Regions from separate parts of the Streptomyces sp. L500 genome, predicted to be linked through region 1. Evidence: predicted binding sites of a transcription regulator. Region 1 holds the regulator's gene; the other holds the start of a gene.
The links. Region 1 encodes HspR, which represses chaperone genes until heat shock. Its sites were predicted from a motif close to TTGAGNNNNNNNNNCTCAA; they were not measured.
Positions count from the first base shown of each region.

Region 2: lon (endopeptidase La) is a predicted target of HspR. The motif match lies at 5,369-5,387, and genes of this name have one in related genera.

Region 1 is NZ_JBTOLC010000003.1:1,113-8,499, forward strand. Features, by position in the region: gene ACX9I7_RS05210 (fibronectin type III domain-containing protein) at 1-85, shown strand, start outside; gene ACX9I7_RS05215 (pyridoxamine 5'-phosphate oxidase family protein) at 148-552, shown strand; gene ACX9I7_RS05220 (putative immunity protein) at 577-1,104, shown strand; gene ACX9I7_RS05225 (DUF397 domain-containing protein) at 1,101-1,292, opposite strand; gene ACX9I7_RS05230 (helix-turn-helix domain-containing protein) at 1,296-2,147, opposite strand; gene ACX9I7_RS05235 (ATP-binding protein) at 2,385-2,816, shown strand; gene ACX9I7_RS05240 (heat shock protein transcriptional repressor HspR) at 2,874-3,335, opposite strand; gene dnaJ (molecular chaperone DnaJ) at 3,339-4,517, opposite strand; gene grpE (nucleotide exchange factor GrpE) at 4,551-5,204, opposite strand; gene dnaK (molecular chaperone DnaK) at 5,201-7,051, opposite strand; gene ACX9I7_RS05260 ((Fe-S)-binding protein) at 7,341-7,387, shown strand, end outside.
Region 2 is NZ_JBTOLC010000023.1:91,938-99,324, forward strand. Features, by position in the region: gene ACX9I7_RS21195 (helix-turn-helix domain-containing protein) at 1-702, shown strand, start outside; gene ACX9I7_RS21200 (hypothetical protein) at 831-1,157, shown strand; gene ACX9I7_RS21205 (DUF6255 family natural product biosynthesis protein) at 1,154-1,414, shown strand; gene ACX9I7_RS21210 (MBL fold metallo-hydrolase) at 1,481-2,383, opposite strand; gene ACX9I7_RS21215 (MarR family winged helix-turn-helix transcriptional regulator) at 2,463-2,891, shown strand; gene lon (endopeptidase La) at 2,938-5,346, opposite strand; gene ACX9I7_RS21225 (rhomboid-like protein) at 5,516-6,334, opposite strand; gene ACX9I7_RS21230 (spermidine synthase family protein) at 6,510-7,190, shown strand; gene ACX9I7_RS21235 (response regulator transcription factor) at 7,281-7,387, shown strand, end outside.

The DNA of each region.
Region 1 (7,387 bases):
CAAGTACTGGTACGCCGTGACGGCGGTGACGGCGGACGGCACCGAGTCGGCACCGGCAGCGCCGGTCCTGTACTGGACCGCCTGACGTCCGCCCCGGTCGGCCGGGCAGCCCACGCGGCCCGGCCGCCCGGGTCTAACCTGGCCGACATGGCGATCGACCTCCGCGACCCCGACCCCGCCTACCTCGCCTTTTGGCGCGAGCGGCACGTCTGCACACTGACCACCCTCCGGCCCGACGGCTCCCCGCACGTCGTGCCCGTCGGCGTCACGTACGACCCGGACGCGCGGATCGCCCGCGTCATCTGCGACAAGAGCGGCCGCAAGGTCGCCAACGTCCAGGCGGCCGGCCCCGAGGGCGCCCGCGTCGCCGTGGCCCAGCACCAGGGCAAGCGCTGGGCCACGCTGGAGGGGCGCGCGGTCGTGCGCACCGAGGCGGACGCCGTCGCGGACGCGGTGCGGCGGTACGCCGAGCGGTACGAGCGCGTGCCGCGCGACAATCCCGACCGGGTCGTCATCGAGATCACGGTCACGCGGGCGATGGGCCGGGGGTAGGGGTTCCTGCGGCAGGATGGGCGGGTGACCGAGGTGACCATCAGCGAGGAAGACCGCCGACTTCTCGGGCTCTGGGCCGCCGACCGCGCCGAGCGGGCGCTGCCGCTGTTCGAGGCGCGGGCTCCCTCCGACCCCCGCCCACGCGAGGCCATCGACGGCATCCGCGCCTACGCCCGCGGTGACCTGCGGAAGGGACCCCTGCGCTCCCTCGCCCTCGCGGCCCTCGCCGCGGCGCGGGAGGTCGGCGATCCCGCCGCCACCGCCGCCGCCCGCGCGGCGGGCTACTCCGCAGCGGCCCCCTACATCCACGCGCTGGCCACCCCGCACCAGGCGAAACACGCCCTCGCGCCCGCGATGTACGCGGCGCACGCGCGTGAACTCGCCGCAGGCGGCGACACCGGCGTCGGCGACGAGGAGATCCGCCGCGCCATCGAGCACGCCCCACCTGCGGTGCGCGGGATCGTGCGGCAGATGCCGCCCTTCAGCCCCGGCCGCAGCCGCCTCGACGCGTTCCGCCACGCGCTCGATACGGCTCTTCGCCAAGCGCCCTAGGCGCGGAGCGCCGCCGCTTTTACGGTGCGTATGAGTGCCGCGAACGAGGCCGGTTCGGTCGCTATGACCGTGCCGGGCTCGTCGCTTTCGCGGAGGGCGATTGCGGCTTCGGCCGCAGTGACTTCGACGCACTCGTTGCCCGGGCCGTTTCCGGAGAACGAAGACTTCTGCCACGTGGTTCGACGCATAGGTCACATCTCCCGTGCGATGCGCTGGATGAAATCCCTCGTCGCCGCAGGGCTGAGCGCCGAACGCTCCATCGTGCGCAGTCGGTCACGGTAGTGGTCGAGTTCCGCCTCAACGTCGATGAACACACTGCCGTGCACCTGATCAATCTGCACGGTGTCCAGCTGGGGCACCAGGCCCTCGGCGTAGAGCATCGAGCAGCCCATCCCCGCGAAGCGATCCGCCGCGAATGGGATAACCCGAATGGTGACCCCAGGACGCTCCGAGCACTCGAGGATGAAGTCGAGCTGCTCTCGGGCCACCTTGTCCCCGTCGACCTTCATGCGCAGCGCAGCCTCGTGCACCACCGCCTCGAACGGAAGCGGGTCCGCCCGCTCCAGGACCTGGCGCCTGCGCATCCGGAATTCGATGACGGCCTCAAGGCGGTCGGGAGCATAGCCCGGGCTCAGGTACGTGAATAGGGCGCGCATGTAGGGCTCTGTCTGCAGGAGCCCGGGAACGTGGACTACCTGTATCGCCTTCAGCGCCACAGCATGATGCTCAAGCTCGGCCACGTCCAGGGTCAGCGAATCGATGACACCTCGGTACTTCTCCCACCAGCCTCGTCCCTGCCTGCCGGTCATGGCAACAAGGGCGTCCACCAACGCCTCGTCTGTACAGCCGTAATGGCCAGCCAGCGCACGTAGGCGCTCCTCACCGATCCCGATTCGACCGACTTCGATGTGGCTCATCTGCATCGGGCTGATACCAAAACGACGCGCGGCCTCGCGGGCCGTCATGCCCGTGCGCTCACGCATCTTGCGCAGCTCAGTGCCCAAGCGCACTTGGCGCGCAGTGGGGTTACTCCTGGGCGGCATGCGCCAACTCTCCCTGATCTAGAGCACCTGGTGCGTCACCTTGCCACGCCTAACCCCTGCGGGGCGAACTTCAGCGAACCGCTTGCTTAGTTGCTACATAGGTCCCTACTTTGAGTGCCCCGCCGCTCACACAGCGACGGAATCCGGCCGCCCCGGAAGCGCACCGCCATGCCCAGAACGCATGCGCGACAAGGACACCGGCGGCTCGGCCGCCAACACCCCACCGCAGGAGGCGACATGCTGCCGCACGCCGAAACGTTCGAGTACCGACTCCTCATCCCCCACGACGCCCGCGCCGTACAGGTCGCCCGCGCGTCCATCCGCGCCGCGCTCACCGCGCACGGCATCCGCGAACTCACCGGCCGGGCCGAGCTGTTGGCGGGGGAGATGCTGACGAACTCGATCGTCCACACCGCCGGCACCGCCGAGCTGACCCTCGCCTGGTCGCAGTGGGAGAGCCTCCGGCTGGCCGTGCGGGACAGCGGCGCCCGGACACCGGCGATCCGCACGACGACGCGGCCGTTCGACAGCGACGGGCGCGGCCTCCGCATCCTCCAGACGCTCGCGGACCGGTGGGGTTACACCCCGCTGCACCGCGACCTCTACGGCGAGGAGTCCAAGACCGTCTGGTGCGAGATCAGCCGACGCGTGCCCGCCGCGTGGGCCTGAAACGACACGGGCCCGCCACCCCACACACGTGGGGGGCGGGCCCGCGAGCCGAAAAGATCAGCCGTGCTTCTTCTGCTCCCGCTTCGGACGCCAGACCACAAGCGCACTGGTCTGCTGAACGTCCTGGTACGGGACCAGGTCCCGGCGGTACGACGCGTGGACCTGCGCCTCCCGCTGCTGCATCGCCGCAGCCGCGCCGTCCACGACGGACTGGAGCTCGGCGACGCGGGCGCTCAGCGCAGCGACCTGGTTCTCCAGCTCGATGATGCGCTTGATGCCCGCGAGGTTGATGCCCTCGTCCTGGCTGAGCTGCTGCACCTGGCGCAGGAGTTCGATGTCGCGCGCCGAGTAGCGGCGGCCGCGTCCGGCCGTGCGGTCGGGGGAGACCAGGCCGAGGCGGTCGTACTGCCGCAGGGTCTGCGGGTGGAGACCCGACAGCTGGGCAGCCACGGAGATGACATAGACCGGCGACTCATCAGTGAGCTCGTACGGATGGCGTCGGCGGCCGATTCCTTCCATGGGTCACGCTCCCTTCGCGGCCTGGAAGAGCTCCTCGCGCGGGTCATCGTCCGCTGTGGCCTCGCGGTAGGTCTCCAGGGCTTCCCGGGCCTTGTCGCTGAGTTGGGTGGGGACGGCGACGTCGACGGTGACCAGGAGGTCGCCGCGGGTGCCGTCCTTGCGGACCGCGCCCTTGCCACGGGCGCGCATCGTCCGGCCGTTGGGCGTGCCGGCGGGCAGCTTGAGGGTGACGGGCGGGCCGCCGAGGGTGGGGACCCGGACCTCGCCGCCGAGGGCCGCCTCCGTGAAGGTGACGGGCACGGTGATGGTGAGGTTGTCGTCCTTGCGCCCGAAGACCGGGTGGGTGCCGACGTGGACGACGACGTAGAGGTCGCCGTTGGGGCCGCCGCGCTCGCCCGGGGCGCCCTTGCCGCGCAGGCGGATCCGCTGGCCGTCGGAGACCCCGGCGGGGATGCGGACCTGCATGGTGCGGGAGGACTTGGCCCGGCCGCTGCCGTGGCAGACGTCGCAGGGGTTCTCGGGGATGAGCCCGCGGCCCTTGCAGTCCGGGCAGGGGTCGGTCAGCGAGAAGCCGCCGCCCGAGCCGCGCGACACCTGGCCGGTGCCGACACACGTCGGGCAGACCCTGGGCGTACCGTTTTTGTCGCCCGTGCCGGAGCACGCCTTGCACGCCGCCGAGGAGGACATCCGCAGCGGGACGGTGGCGCCTTCGACCGCCTCGGTGAAGTTCAGCGAGACCTCGGACTCAATGTCCTGGCCGCGCCGGGGCTGGGTGCGGGCGCTGCCGCCACCGCCCCGGTTGAAGAGGCCGCCGAAGACGTCGCCGAGCCCGCCGCCGCCGAAGCCGCCGGCTCCGGCGCCGCCCTGGGCGCCCCCGAAGAGGTCGCCCAGGTCGAAGTTGAACGAGCCGCCGCCACCCGGCCCGGCACGGAAGCCTCCGTTGCCGAACAGGGCGCGGGCCTCGTCGTACTCCTTGCGACGCTTGGGGTCGGCAAGGACGTCATTCGCCTCGGAGATCTCCTTGAAGCGCTCCTCGGCCGAGGCGTCGCCCTTGTTGGCGTCCGGATGGAACTCGCGGGCGAGCTTCCGGTACGCCTTCTTGATCTCCGCCTCGGTGGCGTCCTTGGAGACGCCGAGGACCTTGTAGAGGTCCTTTTCCAGCAAGTCCCTGCTGAGGCTCATCCCCGGCGTCCCTCCTTCCCGTCACTCATCGCGTCAGCCCTCTTCCGGGCCACCGCTCTCCTCGTCGGACGACTCTTCGGCCTTGGGGCCGGCGCCCGGCTGCGGCTCGGCCACCGCGACGCGCGCGGGGCGGATGGTCCGCTCGCCGATCCGATACCCCGGCTGCAGGATCTGCACGCACGTGGTCTCGGTGACGTCGGGCGCGTAGCTGTGCATCAGCGCCTCGTGCACCAGCGGGTCGAAGGGCTCGCCCTCCTTGCCGAACTGCTGGAGGCCCATCTTGGCGACGACCGTCTCCAGCGACTCGGCGACGGACTTGAAGCCGCCGACCAGCTCGCCGTGGTCGCGGGCGCGACCGATGTCGTCGAGGGTGGGGAGGAGCTCGGACAGGAGGTTCGCCACGGCGACCTCCTTGACCGCGACCCGGTCCCGCTCCACCCGGCGACGGTAGTTCTGGTACTCGGCCTGGAGCCGCTGGAGGTCCGCGGTGCGCTCACCGAGCGCGGCCTGCGCCTGGTCCAGCTGTGCCTGGAGGCCAACCTCGACGAGCTCCTCGCCGGCGGCCGGGCCGGCCGGGGCCGCCTTGTCGGCGGACCCGGCGGCCTTCGCCGCGTCGTCGGGGGTCGTGGCGTCGGAGGTGCCTTCAGGCTTCTCGTTCTCGTCGAAGCCCGGGGTCTCCTCCGTCACGCCGACGCACCGCCCTTCGGCTTCTCGTCGTCGACGATCTCGGCGTCGACGACGTCGTCCTCGGCCTTGGCCTGCTGCTGACCGCCGGCGGCACCCGCGGCACCGGCCGCGCCCTGGGCGTCGGCGTACATGGCCTGGCCCAGCTTCTGGCTGACCGCGGCGACCTTCTCGGCAGCGGTGCGGATCTCGGCCGTGTCCTCGCCCTTGAGCTTCTCCTTCAGCTCGGCGACGGCGGTCTCGACCTCGGTCTTCACCTCGGCGGGAACCTTGTCCTCGTTGTCCTTGAGGAACTTCTCCGTCTGGTAGACGAGCTGCTCGCCCTGGTTGCGGGACTCGGCGGCCTCGCGGCGCTTGTGGTCCTCCTCCGCGTACTTCTCGGCCTCTTCGCGCATGCGGTTGACCTCGTCCTTCGGCAGCGAGGAGCCGCCGGTGACGGTCATCTTCTGCTCCTTGCCCGTGCCCAGATCCTTGGCGGTCACGTGCATGATGCCGTTGGCGTCGATGTCGAAGGCGACCTCGATCTGCGGGACGCCGCGCGGGGCCGGCGGCAGGCCCGTCAGCTCGAACATGCCGAGCTTCTTGTTGTACGCCGCGATCTCGCGCTCGCCCTGGTAGACCTGGATCTGCACGGACGGCTGGTTGTCCTCGGCCGTCGTGAAGATCTCGGAGCGCTTGGTCGGGATCGTGGTGTTGCGCTCGATCAGCTTGGTCATGATGCCGCCCTTGGTCTCGATGCCGAGGGACAGCGGGGTCACGTCGAGGAGCAGGACGTCCTTGACCTCACCCTTGAGGACACCGGCCTGGAGGGCGGCGCCGATGGCGACGACCTCGTCCGGGTTGACGCCCTTGTTGGCCTCCTGGCCGCCGGTCAGCTCCTTGACGAGCTCGGCGACGGCGGGCATACGGGTGGAACCGCCGACCAGGACCACGTGGTCGATCTCGGACAGGGCGATGCCCGCGTCCTTGATGACGTTGTGGAACGGGGTCTTGCAGCGCTCCAGCAGGTCCGCGGTCAGCTGCTGGAACTGGGCGCGGGTGAGCTTCTCGTCCAGGTGGAGCGGGCCCTCGGCGGACGCCGTGATGTAGGGCAGGTTGATCGAGGTCTCGGTGGACGAGGACAGCTCGATCTTCGCCTTCTCAGCGGCCTCGCGGAGGCGCTGGAGGGCCATCTTGTCCTTGGACAGGTCGACGCCGTGGCCGTTGGCGAACTGCTTGACCAGGTAGTCGACGACGCGCTGGTCCCAGTCGTCACCACCGAGGTGGTTGTCACCGTTGGTGGCCTTGACCTCGACGACGCCGTCGCCGATCTCCAGCAGCGAGACGTCGAAGGTGCCGCCACCGAGGTCGAAGACCAGGATGGTCTGGTCGTCCTTGTCGAGGCCGTAGGCCAGGGCGGCCGCGGTGGGCTCGTTGACGATGCGCAGGACGTTCAGGCCCGCGATCTCGCCGGCCTCCTTGGTGGCCTGACGCTCGGAGTCGTTGAAGTACGCCGGAACGGTGATGACCGCGTCGGTGACCTTCTCGCCCAGGTAGGCCTCGGCGTCGCGCTTCAGCTTCTGCAGGATGAAGGCGCTCATCTGCTGCGGGTTGAAGGTCTTGCCGTCGATCTCGATCTTCCAGTCAGTGCCCATGTGGCGCTTGACGGAGCGGATCGTCCGGTCGACGTTGGTGACGGCCTGGCGCTTGGCGACCTCGCCGACCAGCACCTCACCGTTCTTCGCGAAGGCGACGACGGACGGCGTGGTCCTGGCGCCCTCGGCGTTGGTGATGACGGTGGGCTCACCGCCCTCGAGAACACTGACGACGGAGTTCGTCGTACCCAGGTCGATGCCGACCGCACGTGCCATGTCGATTCCTCCAGCTGACTTGAGTGGAACAGACTCAAGGGTGCAACAGGGAGACGAACCTGTCAACAGACCTGAGTCAACCCCGCTCAGCTTTTATGTCGGACTTACAGTCACCCAGGGCCGCGAGGGCGCTGCGAAGGGTCGCCTGCGCGACGCAGATCACCGGCGATGCGGGTATATCGCGCGCGCGAGAGTGAGTAGTCTCGAACGGACTGGATAAGTTACCGATTGGTAATCCCGCTCCAATCCTCCATCCCCGCTCTATCCCGCAGGTCCGAGGAGCCCTCCCATGCAACTCGCCGCGATCATCGTGTCGCTGGTCCTCATCGCGGTCGG
Region 2 (7,387 bases), on a different contig from region 1:
ATGGCCTACTACGCACTCGCCGAGGGCATCCGGCTCGCCCGCGAGAACGGCGAAAGGCTCATGGCCGCGACCGGCATCGTCGGCATGTGCTGGCTGCTGCTGCGGCAGGACCGGTTCGACGAGTGCGAGCAACTCGCCCTCGTCACAGCCACCGAAATGGAACCCCGAATGTCGGACGCAAGCTCCGGACACCTGTCCGTTTGGGGCGAAATCTGGCTCCGCGTCGCATCGGCGAGCATCCGCAACAACCGGCCGGATGTCACCCGCGAGGCCCGGAGGATGGCCGGCACGGCTGCCATCGCGCTGGACAAGGAATACATGGCCTTCGGGGAGAACTGGGGACAGTTCGGCCCGGTGACGGCGGAACTGAAGGTCGTGGAAGATCTGTCGCTCATGGGCGACGCCCAGGCCGTTCTCCGCCATTCCGACGACGGGCTGCTGAGCCAGAAGGCCGTCAATCACTACGGAAAGCCCAGTCCGCCGAACTGGGGTCGGCACCGACTCGACGTGGCCAAGGCGCACGTCGCCCTCGGCTCCCATCAGGACGCCATGAGCGAACTGAAGCAACTGCGGCACTCGTCCGGCACATGGATGAAGCACCAGCCCATGGCCCGGTACGTCATGAGCGACCTGCTCGCCACACGGAAGCGCACCTTGACCGCCGATATGCGTGAGATGGCGAATCACCTGGGCGTGAGTTAGGAACTACCACGGAGCGTGGCAGTTCCTGAGCCGCGCCCCGGCGAACTACCACGTTCCGAATCTGGTTCGCGGTAAACGACGGCCATACGTTCCTTGCGAGCCGAGGGCAGAGCGAGCGAAAGGCCGGAATGGTGACGTACAGGATCGGTGCCTATGTCGTGGATACCCGCGACGACAGGATCGCCCAGGTGGTCGGCGAGGGCGAGACCCTCGTGGCGGTCCGGCAGCCGGGCGGTGGGGCGGTCTGGGAGGTGCCGCCCTCGGCGTTGCGGCTCGCGACGCGCGAGGACCGGAACGCGGCGGGGCTGCGGCCTTATCTGAGGGGCTGCGCCGAGTGCGTCGAACTGGAGGACGCCCGGCTGAGGGCGGTCGGCGAGGACCGTGCCCGCGCGGCGGCGACGGCACGGACGCACTGGATCGTGACGCACGGCGTGGTGACGGAGGGGCGTCGATGAGGGCGGTCGGGCGGCTCGTGAACCACTGCCCGCACGACGGATGCTGGGTTTCCGACAACGGGGAGCAGCGTTGTACGGCCTGTGGGGTGCGGCGTTTCACGGACTACGGGGGCGTGCGGCCCCCGGGTCTTCCGGAGGCGGTGACGCCGTCCGGGAAGCGCCGGCCCGGCGCGGACCGGTCAGCGGCGACGGCGATCGCGAACCGCTTCCGGGCGCGCCGACGGTTCTGGGGATGGGGGCTGCGCGCTGCCGCCTGAGAGCCGCGCGCCGCCCGCGTGGTCCCCCACCCCCGTCGGGGGACCACCGGCGGCGGGTCTTGCGTCCTACGCGTCGACCGGCTCCCACGTCGCCGGGCCACCGGCACCGTCCCGGCGGGCGCGCCCGAAGGGGACGTCCGCGAAGTGGATGCCGAAGCCGATCGTGTCGGGTGCGGACAGTTCCTCGACCAGGTGGCGGCGGTAGGCCGCCGACCGCTCGGCGTCGTGGTCGACGGCGGCGGACCATTCCGGGTGGGCGACCTGGACCGGCGTGTGCATGGCGTCGCCGAAGGCGATCAGACGGCGGCCGTCGCCGCCGGAGACGACGTACGAGGCGTGGCCCGCCGTGTGGCCCTGCGAGAGGGCGACGCGGACGCCCGGGAAGATCTCCTCGCCGTCGGTGACGGTACGGATCCGGGGCTCCAGGATCGCGGTCATCTCCTGGGAGATGCCGTGTCCCTCCAGGAGGTGGCGGTGCTTCCACTCCTCCTCGCTCACGAGGTGGTCGGCGTGGGCGAACGGGAGCCGATCGGTGCCCGGGGCCGGCTGCCAGAGCCAGCCGATGTGGTCGACGTGCATGTGGGTGACGGCCACGGCCTCTATGTCGGCCGGGGACCGGCCGATGCGGGCGAGGCTGTCGAGCAGGGTGCCGCCGGAGATCGCTCCGATGGGGCCGTCCTCCCCGGCCGGGAAGGACTGGGGGCCGAAGCCCGCGTCGATCAGCAGGGCACGGTCGCCGTGCTCCACCAGGAGACCGCCCAGGCTCGCCACGAGATAACCGGAGTCGTCCAGATACGCGGAGTGGGCGGCCCACTCCTCCTCCGTACTGGTCGGCAGCCAGCCGCGCGACGAGAGCTGGGCCACGCCGTCCGGAACGTACGTGACCTTGGTGTCGCCGAGCTGGAGGCTCCGGATCCCCGACGGGCGACGAAGGCGATCGCCCTGGCTGTGCTGGGAGTTGGTCGTCATGCCTCCACAATAAGCTTCCAGCTTGAATGATTCAAGCTGTAAAGATGTTCGCTTGATGCAGTTGGCTTAAGATGGCTCCATGAGCAGCCCAGAACCGCAGACCCTCGCCGAGCGACAGCTCTGCGGACTGGTGAACGGCCTCGCCCGCCAGATCTCCGACCACGTCCGCGTGGCCGCGACCGGCCTCGGCCTCACCGCGCCGCAGGCCACGGCCCTCCGCGAGCTCAGCGGCCCGATGACGATGCGGGAGCTCGCCGACCGCATGAGCTGCGAGCCGTCCAACGCGACGTTCGTCATCGACAAGCTGGAGTGCCTGGGGCTCCTGGAGCGCCACCCCCACCCCACGGACCGCCGCGCCAAGCAGCTGATCCTGACGGCCGAGGGCACGGCGCTGCGTGAGCGCCTCATCGCCGCCCTCTCCGAGGACTCCCCCTTGAGCGCCCTCACCCACGACGAGAAGGCCACCCTCCACGCCCTCCTCGACCGAGCCGTCAGCCACCACCCCTGATACGACAAAAGGCCCCCGGGTGGGGGCCTTTGTCATTCGTCACCGCTCACGCCGCCAGCGGCACCTGCTCACCCGGGACCGTCGCCGGCGTCAGCGCCAGCTCCAGCACCCTCCGGACGTCCGACACCGGGTGGACCTCCAGCTTCTCCAGCACCTCGGCCGGCACATCGTCCAGATCCGGCTCGTTCCGCTTGGGGATGATCACCGTGGTGATGCCCGCCCGGTGCGCGGCGAGCAGCTTCTGCTTCACCCCGCCGATGGGCAGCACCCGCCCGGTCAGCGACACCTCGCCCGTCATCGCCACCTCCGGGCGGACCTGGCGGCCGGAGAGGAGCGAGGCCAGGGCCGTCGTCATCGTGACGCCCGCGCTCGGGCCGTCCTTCGGGACCGCGCCCGCCGGGACGTGGAGGTGGACGCCGCGTTCCTTGAAGTCGCCGACCGGGAGCTCCAGCTCGGCGCCGTGGGAGCGGAGGAAGGACAGGGCGATCTGGGCCGACTCCTTCATGACGTCGCCGAGCTGGCCGGTGAGCGTCAGGCCCGCGCCGCCGGTCTCCGGGTCGGCCAAGGACGCCTCGACGAACAACACGTCGCCGCCCGCGCCGGTGACCGCGAGGCCCGTGGCCACACCCGGGACGGCCGTTCGCCGCTCGGCCGGGTCCTGGGCGGACTCGGGCGTGTGGTGCGGGCGTCCAATCAGCGGGCGCAGTTCCTCCGTGCCGATGGTGAAGGGCAGCTCCCGCTCGCCCAGTTCGTGCTCGGCCGCGACCTTGCGGAGCAGCCGGGCGATGGCGCGCTCCAGGTTCCGTACACCCGCTTCGCGGGTGTACTCGCCGGCGAGCTTGCGCAAGGCGTCGTCCTCCAGCACGACCTCGTCGGCCTCCAGGCCGGCGCGCTCCAGCTGGCGGCGGAGCAGGTGGTCGCGGGCGATGACGACCTTCTCGTCCTCGGTGTAGCCGTCGAGGCGGACGAGCTCCATACGGTCGAGGAGGGCCTCGGGGATGGCTTCCAGCACGTTGGCGGTGGCCAGGAAGACGACGTCGGAGAGGTCGAGTTCGACCTCCAGGTAGTGGTCGCGGAAGGTGTGGTTCTGGGCGGGGTCGAGGACCTCCAGGAGGGCCGCGGCCGGGTCGCCGCGGAAGTCGGAGCCGACCTTGTCGATCTCGTCGAGGAGGACGACCGGGTTCATCGAACCGGCCTCCTTGACGGCCCGGACGATCCGGCCGGGCAACGCGCCCACGTACGTCCGCCGGTGGCCGCGGATCTCGGCCTCGTCGCGGACGCCGCCGAGGGCGACGCGGACGAACTTCCGGCCCATGGCGCGGGCGACGGACTCGCCCAGCGAGGTCTTGCCCACGCCGGGCGGGCCGACGAGCGCGAGCACCGCGCCCCCGCGCCGCCCGCCGACCACGCCCAGCCCCCGGTCGGCGCGCCGCTTGCGCACCGCCAGGTACTCGGTGATCCGTTCCTTGACGTCCTCCAGGCCCGCGTGGTCCGCGTCGAGCACGGCCTTCGCGCCGGGGATGTCGTAGGCGTCCTCGGTGCGCTCGTTCCACGGCAGCTCCAGGACCGTGTCGAGCCAGGTGCGGATCCAGCCGCCCTCGGGGCTCTGGTCGGAGGCGCGCTCCAGCTTGCCGACCTCCTTGAGGGCCGCTTCGCGGACGTGTCCGGGCAGGTCGGCGGCCTCGACGCGGGCGCGGTAGTCCTCGGACTCGTTCTCCGGGTCGCCGTTGAGCTCGGCGAGCTCCTTGCGGACGGCCTCCAGCTGGCGGCGGAGGAGGAATTCGCGCTGCTGCTTGTCGACGCCTTCCTGGACGTCCTTGGCGATGGACTCGGCCACGTCCTGCTCGGCGAGGTGGTCGCCGAGCCACTTCACGGCGAGCTTCAGGCGGGCCACCGGGTCGTTGGTCTCCAGCAGCTCGACGCGCTGGGCGACGGTGAGGAAGGGCGAGTAGCCGGAGTTGTCGGCGAGCAGGCCGGGGTCCTCGATCTGCTGGACGCGGTCCACGACCTGCCAGGCCCCGCGCTTGCGCAGCCAGCTGGTGGCGAGGGCCTTGTACTCCTTGATCAACTCCGCCACCGCGCCGGGCAGTGGGTCGGGGGTGAGCTCCTCCATCGAGGTGCCCTCGACCCACAGGGCGGCGCCGGGGCCGGTCGTGCCCGCGCCGATGCGCACGCGGCGGTCGCCGCGGATGAGCGCGCCGGGGTCGCCGTCCGACAGCCGGCCCACCTGCTCGACCGTGCCCAGCGTGCCGACGCCCGCGTACGTGCCGTCCACGCGTGGGACGAGCAGGACGCGCGGCTTGCCGCCGGAGCCCTTCGCCGCGGCCTGGGCGGCCTCGACGGCGGCCCGGACCTCCGTGTCCGACAGGTCGAGCGGGACCACCATGCCGGGCAGCACGACCTCGTCGTCGAGCGGCAGCACGGGCAGGGTGAGCGGTGCGGACATCGAAGCCATGATCTCCCCTTCGGCAGGCAAGTTGAGCTATGCCGACTCAATGCCCGGGACAGGGGTGATTGTTCCCAGGGGTTTGTTCGCTGTGAGCGATCACCTGAGCGACCACTGTGAGCGATCGCCAGGGGGGTGGTGCGGGGTAGCCCGTCGGGGTGAATTCCGGTCCGGCCGCTCAGCGGCCGCGAAGGGCGGTGTCCGCCGCGGCGCGGGGCTCGTCGCCCTCCACGCGCCGGCGCGGGGGCGCGGGGACCGCCGCCCGCGCGGGCGGCACGACGTCCGCCGCCGCCTCCGCCCGCTCGCGCGCCCGGGCCGGCCCCGGCAGCCCGTCGCGGATCAGCGACCGGCAGGCGATGCCCGTGAGCAGCGCGATGGGGTGCCCCGCGCTGGCCAGCGGATCGATGAGCTCGATCAGGTCCTGGGCGCACATCGCGCCCGCCACGCCCAGCATGGCCCAGCGCGCCGGGCGCGACACCAGCCCGGAGAGCGCGCCGATGCAGGCCATGAGGCCGAAGCTGATGCCGTAGTCGAGCCGGTGCAGCGAGGATTCGGGCAGCTGCCCGGCCGCGACGGCGCCGGCCACCGGGAGCTCCGTGGCGAGGGTGGCCAGGACGTGGCCGACGAGGAAGACCCCGGCCGTCCGGGCGCCGCCCACGCGCCGTTCCAGCGCGGTGAGGACGAGCGCGAAGGCCACGCCGTAGGCCGAGTAGAGCCCGCCGGCCACCCACAGGGCGCTGGCGACCAGGACGACCAACGGCTGGTCGGTCAGGTGGGCGGCGTCCGTGCTGGAGTCGCGGAGCAGCTGGTCGACGGTGGCCTGATCGCCGAAGTCGGCGTAGACGGCCGTGCCCAGCAGGATCAGGCCGTAGCAGAAGGTGAAGGGCGTGCCGGTGGGGGTGGGCAGCAGCCGGCCGAGGCGGCGGAGCGCGGTGCGCAGGCGGCCGGGGGCGGCGGCCGTCGCGTGGGCGTTCCGATCGGCGTCAACCGCTGTCACTCGGTCGGCCCCTTTCCGCGCGTTCCTCCGGGCTTGCTTGAACATTAAGGTCCACGGTCGGGCGCCGGATCAACCTCTGGTCGTGACTCCCATCACCTTTGTCAACCTCTTGACGCTTACTGGCGTCGGCCGATTCGTCGACAGTCACCGAACGGTCAACAGGAGGCAGTAAGCAATGCGCCGCTACGACTCGCCCGCCACCGTCATCGACCGCCGCGAGGGCCCCTATGGAGAGGTCGTGCTCAGACGGCGGAGCGAGCACTTCGAGATCATCGCCAACGGTTGTTTCCTGATGGACACCTCGGACGGGCGCTCCGAGCGGCTGCTCGTCGACGCGGCCCTGGCCGCCCTCCCCGCGGAGCGAAAGGAACCGGCCGTCCTGATCGGTGGCCTCGGTGTGGGCTTCTCGCTCGCCCGGGCGGCGGAGGAGCCGCGCTGGGGGCGGATCGCCGTCGTCGAACGGGAGGCGGCCGTCGTGGACTGGCACCGCGAGGGGCCGCTGGGCGCGTACTCGGCGGCGGCGCTCGCCGACCCCCGCACCGAGATCGTCCACGCCGACCTCGTGGCGTACCTCCGGGCGCCGGGCCCCGGTTTCGACGCGCTCTGCCTGGACATCGACAACGGCCCCGACTGGACCGTCACGGAGGACAACGGCAGCCTCTACTCCCCCACCGGACTCGCCGCGTGCCGGGACCGGCTGACGCCCGGCGGGGTGCTCGCGGTGTGGTCCGCGCAGCCCTCGGCGGCGTTCGAACAGGCCCTCCGTAATGCCGGGTTCGCCGGGGTAACGACGGAAGAGATCACCGTTGCCCGAGGCGTCCCGGACGTCGTTCACCTCGGCATCCGCGCCGCGTAGCCGAGTCCCTCCGGGTGCCCGTACCCTGCCTTCCACAGGTGCAGGACCCGTAGTCACATCGCTACGGGAACACGCTTAGGGGCGGGGCGCATGGAGCACACACACATCGGCCCGAGCGGCGTCGTGGCCTCCACCGGGGCACAGCGTCGGGTACTGATCGTCGAGGACGACCGGACGATCACCGATGCCATCGCGGC